One region of the Paenibacillus sp. DRB1-1 genome, then DNA from elsewhere that is predicted to be linked to it. Evidence: predicted binding sites of a transcription regulator. Region 1 holds the regulator's gene; the other holds the start of a gene.
The links. Region 1 encodes LexA, which represses DNA repair genes until DNA is damaged. Its sites were predicted from a motif close to CGAACATATGTTCG; they were not measured.
Positions count from the first base shown of each region.

Region 2: recA (recombinase RecA) is a predicted target of LexA. The motif match lies at 2,716-2,729, and genes of this name have one in related genera.

Region 1 is NZ_JBODQH010000001.1:5,203,043-5,209,176, reverse strand. It holds gene metH (methionine synthase) at 1-220, opposite strand, end outside; gene ACQW03_RS23355 (1,2-dihydroxy-3-keto-5-methylthiopentene dioxygenase) at 502-1,044, shown strand; gene ACQW03_RS23350 (HAD family hydrolase) at 1,146-1,940, opposite strand; gene ACQW03_RS23345 (hypothetical protein) at 2,094-2,603, opposite strand; gene ACQW03_RS23340 (DUF896 domain-containing protein) at 2,724-2,930, opposite strand; gene ACQW03_RS23335 (LysM peptidoglycan-binding domain-containing protein) at 3,039-3,407, opposite strand; gene lexA (transcriptional repressor LexA) at 3,596-4,222, shown strand; gene ACQW03_RS23325 (hypothetical protein) at 5,043-5,207, shown strand; gene ACQW03_RS23320 (hypothetical protein) at 5,249-5,389, shown strand; gene ACQW03_RS23315 (PLAT/LH2 domain-containing protein) at 6,088-6,134, shown strand, end outside.
Region 2 is NZ_JBODQH010000001.1:270,532-276,665, reverse strand. It holds gene ACQW03_RS01170 (YajQ family cyclic di-GMP-binding protein) at 1-395, shown strand, start outside; gene pgsA (CDP-diacylglycerol--glycerol-3-phosphate 3-phosphatidyltransferase) at 606-1,193, shown strand; gene ACQW03_RS01160 (competence/damage-inducible protein A) at 1,289-2,557, shown strand; gene recA (recombinase RecA) at 2,799-3,860, shown strand; gene ACQW03_RS01150 (regulatory protein RecX) at 4,057-4,806, shown strand; gene rny (ribonuclease Y) at 5,180-6,134, shown strand, end outside.

The DNA of each region.
Region 1 (6,134 bases):
TATTCGTTTCAATTAGGTCTGCTCCGGCCTTCAAGTATGCTTCATGAATCCCTTGAATGACATCCGGTCTCGTTAAGACCAGCATTTCATTACAGCCCTCCAACTCTTCCCCACCAAAATCATCGGGGGAAAGGTCTTCCTGTTGAATCATGGTGCCCATGGCCCCATCAAGAAGGAGTATTCTTCGTTGTAATGCATCCTGCAAGCTAACTTTATCCAAATTTCTTCACCCCCGCAAAACGTTAAATCCTAGTTTAGCAGAAACCGTATCATTTAGATAGATTGAAGTAAAAACATACGTTTTATACAGGTTGTTCTTTGTAAAAACGACTTCTCTAATCCATTTTTACAGTTTGTAGCATTAAAGAACGCACTTAACCCTGCAACCTTTAGCTATAGTCATTTGCATTATAAAATGTTGAAATCCTGTATTGTACAACGTTTCAAGACATGGTATTCTTTATACAACATTAATCCAAGTGGAAAAGAGGGAATAAATATATGGCCGAAATCTTACTACGTAATACAAACAAACGTATTAGCGGTGAAGAACAAGTACGTGAATTTCTGGAGAGTCACGAGATATTGTATGAACATTGGGATGCTTCCAAATTGTCTGGGGAGCTGCAAGAAAACTTTACCTTAACAGATGATCAAAAGGCCGCTGTTCTCAAAACATTTGAACCCGAAATCAAGGATTTAGCCGCACGTCGCGGATATAAAATATGGGACGTTATCACTTTATCTGAAGCAACGCCGAATTTGGACGAGCTGCTGGCCAAGTTTGAGCAAATTCACACCCACACCGAGGATGAGATCCGTGCCATTGTCGCTGGTAAAGGCATCTTCATTATTAAAGGCCCTGAAGAGATCGGCTATTTTAACGTAGAGCTTTCACCGGGAGACGTTATCTCCGTACCTGAAAATATACCTCACTTCTTCACTTTAATGGAGAATCAAAAGATCGTCGCAATCCGCTTGTTCATCGAAGAAAATGGCTGGATTGCCGAACCGTATGAAGATCCAACCTTCATTAAAGCATGATTACGAATTTATCCTTGTGTGAATAAAAAAACTCCCTCTGCTCTGTAACAATCGAGCGAAGGGAGTTTTCTTAATACTTGTTTCTAAAGACTATGGATTTCTTACTTTAACGATTGAATAATTCCGTCCAATTCAGACAGATGCTTGATCTGGAACTTCGGCTTGATCTCTGTGGTATTGGTTTTAGCGTTTCGGTTCACCCAGACCGAGTGTACACCTGCTGCCAACGCTCCTTGAATATCAGTCGTCAGTTTATCTCCTACCATTAAAGCATGTTCAGGCTCAATACCAAGAAGCCCCAAAGCATGCTGGAATATAGACGGATCAGGCTTGCCTCGACCAAATGAACCTGAAATGACAACATGATCAAAGAAAGGAGCTAATTGAGGAACTCCATCCAGTTTCTCCTGTTGTAGATCAGGGGAGCCATTTGTCAGCAATAACAGCTTGTAATGTCCCTTCAATTGTTCTAGAATTTCAAACGTTTCTTCATATACATGTGGACGCGCACGTCTTTCCGAAGCAAATTGGGTAGCCAGCTTTTCCGCCAACTTCTCATTATCTATCCCTAGTTGCTGGAGTCCTCTGCGCCATGATTCCTTTCGATAAACAGGGGCCAACTGTTCCAATTGGCGGAATTCAGGTTGCTCGCCTGCTCTAAAATTTGCCCACAATCCTTCAAACGGATTAATGCCGATCATTTGAGTAAAACTAAAGGTTTCATAGGATTCATACAAAGCGCGTGCTTCCTTGCGTACGGCTTCCTCCAGAGTTTTCGGATCAACACCTGCTTCACGGGAGCCTGTTTGGCACGCTGCATCAAATGCCTCTTCTACACTACGTTCATCCCACAAAAGGGTATCATCAAGATCAAACATTACCGCCTGAATCGTCATCGGATTATCCACTCTCTTTCCACAGTATATGTACGCCTATTTGCTTGATTAGCATTTGGATCGTTATGTGTGCCTATATTAAGCAAGCGGCCGCAGCATGTTATATGAAATAACATCTTGCGGCCTTCGTTACAGAGCTACAGGCTTAATCAGTTATTTCTTGTCTACCTGTATCTGATTGGATAGTGCAAACTTCTCAAGTCTCTCTGCAATGGCATCCGTGTCATAGCGACCTAATGATTTTGTGAAAATAAAATTACCGCCCTTACCTTTTCTTTCAACGGTTACGTAACCCTTTTCAATCTTAATGCCTTTCATGTCCCCTGCCGTCATTGGACGTTCTCTACCACCTTTCAGCATATAGAGAGTATCCTTTCCCACTTTCAGATAAGGACGACGGATAAAAAAGATAACAGCCAGCATCAAGTACAGGCCGAATACAAGCCAATCCATCCCTCGCATACCGGTCTTAGTCAAAAAGTAACTCATAAGCATGTACAATACAGAAAGACCAGCCAGCATAATTGGCACAGTAATGTTACGGCCACGGAAAATATCCATTGCAGAACCTGCGACGCTAATGGTTTGAATACCTTGCTTTTTGCGCGATTTATTTAAATGCGCTGTGTTTTTGCGTACTTTTCTTTCAAATGATCGGGCCATCTCTCAATTCCTTCCCAGATATATTACATTAAAACAATTGCCTCAAAGCTGATCTATAGAGATACCGAGAACGGCACCTAAAACAAAAGGCAAATTGCAGGCTTGAGCGCTTTAACAACATTAATGCTTCAGCCCGTCATTTCCCTTTGATGTATCATCGTCCACAAATTCAATCGTTTCAAGCTGCTGCCGAAAATTACTGCGAATGTTACCTAAATAAATTTCCCGAAGATTGGCGCGCTCTGTGGTTTCCTCTTCTGTCAATCCCTCGGATTTTGCTTTGCGCGCTAATTCATTAATACGCTGTACTAAACTGTCTATATCCAAATTGTGTCCCCTCCATAAAAGCAAAGATATAATACACTTTGACATGTAGAAAAGAGCTTGTCAAGGCTCCCACATTACGCTCCCTGACAAGCTCTAATAGTTTATAGATCAGAAGTTAGGAAGCTTGAGTATCTGACCTGCCTGCACTCCCCGATCCTCTAAATCGTTAATTCGCACAATTCCTTCTATATATACCCGTGTATCCATTCGTTCCGGTTTATGATTTGTGGCAATCTGCCACAACGTATCCCCAGGTTGTACCGTCAATTTAGTCATTTCTTCCTTGGAAGCTGAAGGAGCCGCGAAAACCGTAAGTACGCCTGCTCCTGCAATCCAAGCAACAATCACTATAATAAGAAGCTTAAGTAGAAGAGTATTACTAATAAACTGCATAAAACGCGCTCTCCCCTCTTTTCGGGTCTCCTGTAAATTTTCTAAATTCATTGGAAAAATACTTTGATAGGTGCTATATTTCATCATTGGCTGCGTCCTCCAAACGTTTGTTCTTATGTTTTCACAATATAACACGAACATTTGTTTTGTTCAATAGAAAAGAGAACAAAAGTTCGCAATTATTTTCAGGGATTATTTAGAACTTATGTTTGTACGAACGGAGGTTCTATGCTATAATTTTCCCAAACGTTACTAAATGGGGTTGATACGGTATGTCTAAGATTTCGAGCCGCCAGCAGGCCATTCTTGAATTTATCCGCAATGAAGTGCGTCTAAAGGGATACCCCCCTTCTGTACGCGAAATAGGCGAGGCTGTCGGATTGGCCTCCAGTTCTACGGTTCACGGTCATTTGGATCGTTTAGAAAAAAAAGGACTCATTCGCCGCGATCCTACAAAACCACGGGCTATTGAGTTACTCGGTCAAGACGAATCGGATAACAGCAACTTGATTAATTACTCCATTAGTCGTGTGCCCGTCGTCGGCAAAGTAACCGCTGGTCTTCCTATTACGGCGACAGAAAATATTGAAGATTACTTTCCTCTTCCCCAACACTTTGTTGGTGAGGATAAAATATTCATGTTATCTGTTGTAGGCGAAAGCATGATTGAGGCTGGGATTGCTAACGGAGACTATGTAATCGTACGTCAGCAGCAGACCGCTGATAATGGTGATATTGTTGTAGCTATGACAGATGAAGACGAAGCTACAGTTAAAACCTTCTACAAAGAAAAAGATCATATCCGGCTTCAACCTGAAAATCCAGCCTTTGAACCGCTTCGCCTGACACACGTCAGCATTTTGGGCAAGGTTGTAGGACTCTTCCGGGACTTCCACTGATTTCTCGTTCTTTCTCCCCCGTTATTCTAACCACTAATACAAAACCGGCTGCCTAGGGCAAGCCGGTTTTGTATTGCTATTATGTTTATTATGTATCTCACAACTATTTTTTCATTTCAGCAACCTATTCCTATTTTTTCTACTATAAAATCAGCCTCCTCATCTCAAATAATCCCCCACTGATCTTGAGCAGCTATACTGTCATGGGCAAAACTAATAGATCTTTTTTTGTTTTAGATAAATATGGTATATTAATTACTCATAGCTCTGTAGGAGGAATTAAATGAAAAAACTTGTAATTTCAGCGTTTGTTGTGATATTTATCGCCATAAGCTGTGGAGTTCCAACAATGGATCATTTGTATGCAAAAGAGAACTCCCACATAACAACCTACGACCATATTTAGTTTACAAATACTTATCCATTTCAGGTATTTAGAAAAGCAACTCGAAGCTGTAATTTTCGAAAGAAATAATTATCCAGGAGACAGCCAAGAATATAAACAGCTCTCTGAACAATTGAATCATATTCTTGCTCAAGAGGCGTACTACGAGAAAAAACTTAACACTCTTAATAGTAAATAATTTTCATACTAACTGCCTATTATCTTTATCTACACTATTAGACTCATGCTGACCTGCCTGTAACATTCTCCTGCAACGTAAAGTTGAAAAGGCGAAGACAGGTTCGCATGAGTTTTTTTATTAACCATTAGGAATATAGGTACTAGCTTCTTTTTGCTTTTAATAGATTTATGCTGATACATTACTATCACAATTGACATATGTATATAGCAGAACTAAGCAAAGGAGATATGCAGATGATCAGAAATAGAGTTAAAACGTATAAGCATCGCATCGGGAAAAACAGATATCTGGTCGTTAAAGTCTTTCAAGCCGCAGCTGCTAAAACAGGAAGCGGAAATGCACTAGCAACCAATGCCTTGAATATCAAAATTTCCAAGCGTAAGCATAAACGCCACTAAGATTTAACCGCACCTTCATTTCTTTGAAGGGAGGTGATAATATGAGCAGAAGACATTGCAAACGTGATTTGAGAAGAAGAAGATTAAACATCCGTTCCACTCAAAGAGCCATTGCGCGTGCAAGAGGTAACGCACTGGCTGTTAATCTGTTTAGCGTAAATGATAGACAACGCAGACGCTAATAATCGTTTTCAAGCAAAAGCGGGAAGGATTCTTCCTGCTTTTTTTGTGTTAAACGATACACCCAACTCCTAAATTCCATAGAACTGCTAAATTCAGTTGCCTTCCTTTAAATACCATCGACATATTCAACTATGCTTCCACTAGTTAAAACAGAAGCGAAATAGTACCCAGTCAAAGCAGCAGAATTCTTGACTCAAAAACTTTGTGTACAACTGACCACACCTATAGCCCTCAAACTTGCTTCAGCTTTTTTCACTTAAGTATTCTGGCTGTAAATCCGTCCAGGATTTGTACGTTGCTGCATTGTTTGCTCAATTTTTTATTTTTAAATTTTATAAGGCCCCACTTGCCCACCACCGTATTCCACAACCTCCATCATATCCTACTCAGCGGCTGGACTACAGATGCTCTTATCTGACTTAATGCAGCTGAAAACAATTCGATATTCGATCAACACTTCATATGTATGATTCATGTTGATCAACTCGACAATTCATTCTGGATAAGCGCTAAAAATCCTTCTCTAAATAATCATCCCCATACATGATTATTAGAAAGCTAATATCCGACACATAAAGATAAAATACAACAAACAAAGACAAGAAAAAAATTTCTCTTCACAACCAATGAACTATGTACAAAAACATTACACATGTATAACATTAAATACAAATACTAGAAAGGTGGTAACAATTTAATGAAAAAAGTATCTTTACTAGCATCAGTAGCAATGCTTATCTCATC
Region 2 (6,134 bases), 4.9 Mb from region 1:
TTGATTTCAAGGATAGCAAAAGTAGCCTCAAGCTTGAGAAAGAAGCTCTTACGATTGCATCGGAAGACGAATACAAGCTAAATGCGGTGATTGATATTTTGCAATCTAAAATGGCCAAACGAGGTCTGTCCCTTAAAAATGTGGAGTATGGCAAATTGGAACCCGCCTCTTTAGGTTCAGTGCGTCAGCGTCTTTCGCTTAAGCAGGGAATTGATCAGGAGAATGCCAAGAAAATTAACATTCTTATTCGGGACTCCAAGTTAAAAGTTAAAAGTCAGATTCAAGGTGATCAAATCCGAGTGACCGGAAAAAACAGGGATGATTTACAGGCGATCATTCAATTGCTGCGTAAAGCTGATTTGCCATTGGAGCTTCAATTTACAAACATGAAATAAAGCCGTTTTCCCTCATACATTTTGTAGGAAAAAACGTTGCTTGATGTGCGGCAGGTTATTTTGACATGCGTTTTGCGCCATATTATACTTGTAACGAAAATGCAGACAATTCAGGTGTATAGCGCTCGTCGATAGCGATTTACATAGGATTGAATTTAATCCGAAAACTGCCATTTGTAATCAAGTACGATAATCAGGGGAGAGTGTGTTGTGAATTTACCCAACAGAATTACAATAACGCGGATTTGCCTTATTCCGGTGATGATGCTGGCTTTGCTGGTGGACTTTGATTTTTATCCGCCGCCGATTGAGATCGGAGCTTTCAAGCTGCCGTATAATCAGCTGATTGCGGCTATCATTTTCCTTGTAGCAGCCAGCACGGATGGTCTTGACGGATATTTGGCACGTAAAAATAATATGGTCACCAATTTGGGCAAGCTGTTGGACCCCCTTGCTGATAAGCTTTTGGTAACCGCCATTTTGGTTTCCTTGGTAGAAATGGGAAAAATTGATTCGTGGATTGTCGTTGTGATTGTTAGCCGTGAGTTTGCGGTTACGGGTCTGCGTCAGATTGCCTTACTGGATGGTTCTGTGGTTGCTGCAAGCAATTGGGGCAAATTGAAGACGATCATCCAGATCGTTGCTATTGTAGCGTTGCTCATTAATAATTTCCCGTTTGTTTTTCTTGGTATCCCGTTTGATTTAATAGCGATATGGGCAGCGGTGTTGATCACCATTTATTCGGGTATTGATTACTTTGTAAAAAATATCCACTTGCTGAGTTCCTCCAAAGTTTAACAGGATAAATTTTATGGAAACAGCAATAGGGACTAAACTTATTGCTGTTTCTTTACATAATTCCCATAATATTTGCAGTACAGGAGGAAGAATTGATGAAAGCTGAAATAATTGCAGTAGGTACAGAGTTATTGCTCGGTCAAATAGTAAATACAAATGCTCAATATTTGTCACAAGAGTTGGCTACAATCGGAATCGATGTATATTTTCAGACTGTAGTTGGCGATAACATAGATCGGCTTCAGGAAGCAATAAGAATTGCTCAGAAGCGTGCGGATATTATTTTGTTTTCCGGCGGTCTGGGACCGACTCAGGATGATTTGACGAAAGATGCGATAGCGTCTGTATTGGGGCGAAAATTGCACATAGATCGTCTTGCAATGGATAAGCTAGATCAGTTTTTCCGTAACCGTGGGGTAGAAATGACCGAGAATAACCGCCGGCAGGCGCTTTCTATTGAAGGAGCTACTCCGCTTGAAAATGAGACGGGGCTAGCTGTGGGCGACGCAATTGCACAGGACGGTAAATTTTATGTAGTTTTGCCTGGACCGCCTAAGGAACTCAAACCCATGTTTGCAAACCAAGCGAAACCTTGGTTGCTTCAGCAGGCATTGAGCGGTGAGGAAATGCCAATTTATTCAAAAATGCTAAAATTTGCAGGGATCGGTGAGTCAGCTCTTGAAACCCATTTGTTAGATCTGATCCAATCCCAGACAGACCCCACGATTGCTCCTTATGCCAAGGAAGGGGAAGTCACGATCCGTATATCCACCAAGGCGGCCAGCGAAAGTGAAGCATTAATTAAGCTGACGGCTACCGAAGTAGAAATTCAGCAGCGTCTTTCGGAATATATGTATGCAAGCGAAGATGTTACGCTGGAGAAGGTTATCGTAGATCTAATGGCCAAACGCGGACTCACTGTGAGTGCGGCAGAAAGCTGTACAGGTGGAATGCTGATGGAACACATCACTTCTATACCTGGCAGTGCTGTTATGTTTCAAGGTGGCATCGTGTGCTATTCCAATGAAATGAAGATGAAATTACTCAACGTGCCTTATGATTATTTGGAAGGGGATCAAGCGCCAGGTGCAGTGAGTAAGGAAGTAGCCCTTGTGCTTGCAGAGCAGGCAAGAATGATCATGGACAGTGATTTTGGACTTTCAGTTACTGGTGTTGCCGGGCCTGGGTATTCCGAACGGAAGCCAGTCGGTCTGGTGTATATTGGCATTGCTGAACGCGACAAGGAAACGGAAGTACATGAACTGAGACTGAGTGGTAACCGTGAAACAATCCGACTGCGATCAGTCAAAGCAATCCTGTACAGATTGTGGCGCAGACTGGTAGAGAACGAGAAACTCTCTTAAACATCTATGTACAGTGTGGGTCGTAGAGTTGTTTTAGATAGATATTCATGATATAATCTTCTTATCGGAAGAACCGTTGCAAAGCCTTTTGCCAGCGGTTCTTTTTTTGTTTTAAGAGACAGGTGTAATTGTAGAAGAGAGCTGTGTGAACAAAAAAACGAATGTATGTTCGAAAAAATGCTTGGCAAGCGTGTCAAAACAAGGTATTATTAAAGTACAAACAATGAAGGATGTGAGTTTATTGTCAGATCGTCGTGCTGCGCTGGATATGGCGCTCCGTCAAATAGAAAAGCAATTTGGTAAAGGTTCCATTATGAAGTTGGGTGAGTCTACCCACATGCAAGTGGAAACGATCCCCAGTGGTTCGATTGCTTTGGATATTGCGTTAGGAACGGGCGGCTTTCCAAGAGGCCGGGTTATTGAAATATACGGACCGGAATCATCCGGTAAAACGACAGTAGCTCTTCACGCTATCGCAGAGGTGCAAAAAACAGGCGGACAAGCCGCCTTTATCGACGCCGAGCATGCGCTTGATCCGTCGTATGCAAGCAAGCTGGGCGTCAATATTGATGAGTTGTTACTATCGCAACCAGATACAGGAGAGCAGGCGCTTGAGATTGCCGAAGCTCTTGTACGTAGTGGAGCAGTAGATATTGTAGTTGTTGACTCCGTAGCGGCACTTGTGCCCAAGGCAGAGATTGAAGGCGAAATGGGAGATTCCCACGTTGGTCTTCAAGCACGTTTGATGTCTCAGGCATTGCGTAAGCTTTCTGGAGCCATTAATAAGTCGAAAACCATTGCTATTTTTATTAACCAGCTACGTGAAAAAGTAGGTGTTATGTTCGGTAACCCTGAAACAACACCAGGTGGACGTGCCTTGAAGTTTTACTCTACGGTACGTTTGGATGTTCGTCGTATTGAAAGTTTGAAAATGGGTAACGACATTGTGGGTAACCGCACACGTATTAAAGTCGTGAAGAACAAAGTTGCCCCTCCTTTCCGTCAGGCTGAGGTGGATATTATGTACGGTGAGGGCATTTCCAAAGAAGGTAGCTTGATCGACATCGGTACGGAGCATGACATTGTCGACAAGAGCGGAGCCTGGTATTCCTACGAAGGTGAGCGCCTTGGTCAGGGACGTGAGAATGCTAAGCAATTTTTGAAGGAAAATCCGAATATTGCTAGTACGATCGAACAAAAAATTCGGGTGGCCAGCAATTTGATTACGACGGTTGCTCCGCCTACAGAAGAAGAGTTGGCACAGCAAGCGAAGGAAGAACAGGAATTGTTGGAGCTTGAATAAAGCTCGGTGAATCCTGGTTTGTGAACTGGGGCCAGGGTTATGGCATCGTCCGTTTGAATAGCATGATTCTGATGCCCTGCACAGTTGTGCAGGGCATTTTTGCATCAACTAGAGTCTGCTTTGTCAGTGGAATCTAACTTTTGCGTAGCAGGTGTTCAAAGGCTGCTTTCGTGAATTTCAAAGTGAGGGAAGTATATTGCAGTTGGACGATGAAGATGAATACACTTCGGAAGCAAATAAGCAACAAGGGATTTCTCTTTTTCCGGATCATGAGGAATTGATGATTACTAGGATAGAGCAGGGACAGGGACGCAAACGTGGAAGGTATATCATTCATTTTGGTCCTTATTCACTGTCTGTATTAGAAGATGTAATGATCAAGTACAATATGTTCAAAGGAACGTCATTCGTTAAAAAAGAACTGGAAGATATCGTTCTGGCAGATGAAAAGCAACAGGCTTATGTACTTGCGCTTCGTTATTTGGGGCGAAAGCCTCGCACATGTCAGGAAATTGCCCAGCGTTTGGCGCAAAAAGAACTGGATCAGTCTGTTATTGACGAAGTAATGGTCCGACTGCATAGGGAACAACTCGTAGATGATGATTTATACGCCCGTCAATGGGCAAGGCAGCGCATAACAAGCCAACGTAAGGGGAAGATGTGGGTTAGGCAAGAACTTCGTCAGAAGGGCATCTCTAAAGCCTCTATTGGCGAAGCGTTAGGTGAGATTACCGATAATGAGGAGTGGGAGAGCGCTTTGACGGTCGGACGTAAGAAATGGAATCAGGTACGTGGTGATATAATGGAGAAAAAAAGGAAAACCTACCCTTTTCTCATGAGACGCGGATATTCGGGGGATATGACACGCCGGGTAGTCAATCATCTCACTGCGGCCGGGCATGACGCTGCTTCAGATGACGAGGAATTGTTGCAGTGGGAGGAATAGTTGCCAAACGGCTGCTGAACCTTTGGCTAGTATGAACGGATAGGATGAGCTAGTTATTACATGGAAAGCTGCATGGTAGTCTACTAATGTTTGCATTCCCTTGACAATGCTATTTGTCAAATAATAAAATATATATGAAACGATACTTGTGGAACGCCCTTTTTCCTTCCAAAAAAGCGGAATCCACGGTGAGTTCTCATCGCCAAATAACAAGTGATGCCGCTATGCCAGGCGGAATTGTACATGTGAAAGCATGTGCATATGAAATGAAACGACCTTGTGTCGTTGTCTTAGTTTGACGATCAAAGTAAATGTGACAATTGCAAAAAGTCCCAAGGAATGCCTTGGAGGAACCAACGGGGAGGTGAACAGTATGATGACTGCGATCTGGTTCGTTCTCGTTGCTGTAGCCGCGTTATTCTTTGGGTTCGGGATTGGTTATTTTATTCGCAAATCTATTGCAGAAGCTAAGATCTCCAGTGCGGAAGAAGCTGCCGCGCAAATCGTGGAGAACGCGAAAAAAGAGGCAGAAGCGCTGAAGAAGGAAACGGTATTGGAAGCGAAAGATGAGATCCACCGCATTCGTGCCGAAGCTGAAAAAGAAACTCGTGAGCGTCGCAATGAAATTCAACGACAGGAACGAAGATTGCTGCAAAAAGAAGAATCGCTGGATAAAAAATTGGAATCGCTGGAACGCAAAGAAGAACAAGTGGCCAACAAAGAGAAACGAATCGATGAAACCCAGCAGCAAATTGATTTGATTTACAAGAGTCAAGTAACTGAGTTGGAACGTATTTCCAATCTGACGATGGAGGATGCAAGAAGTATTATTCTGACCAACGTAGAGCAGGAAGTTCGTCATGAAACAGCTCAGATGATTAAAGAAATTGAACAGCAGGCCAAAGAAGAAGCGGACAAAAAGTCTCGTGAAATCATCACACTGGCCATCCAACGCTGTGCGGCAGATCATGTAGCAGAAACGACGGTTTCTGTTGTCACATTGCCGAACGAAGAAATGAAAGGCCGGATCATCGGGCGCGAAGGCCGTAATATCCGTGCACTTGAAACCCTTACAGGAATTGACCTCATTATTGATGATACGCCGGAAGCTGTTATTTTGTCCGGATTTGATCCGATTCGTAGAGAGATTGCGCGTACTGCGCTTGAAAAGCTCGTAGCGGACGGACGGATACATCCCGCTCGTATTGAAGAGATGGTGGAAAAATCCCGTAAAGAGGTGGACGAACGAATCCGTGAGTATGGTGAACAGGCCACCTTTGAGGTGGGCGTGCATAGCTTGCATCCGGATTTGATCAAGATCTTGGGAC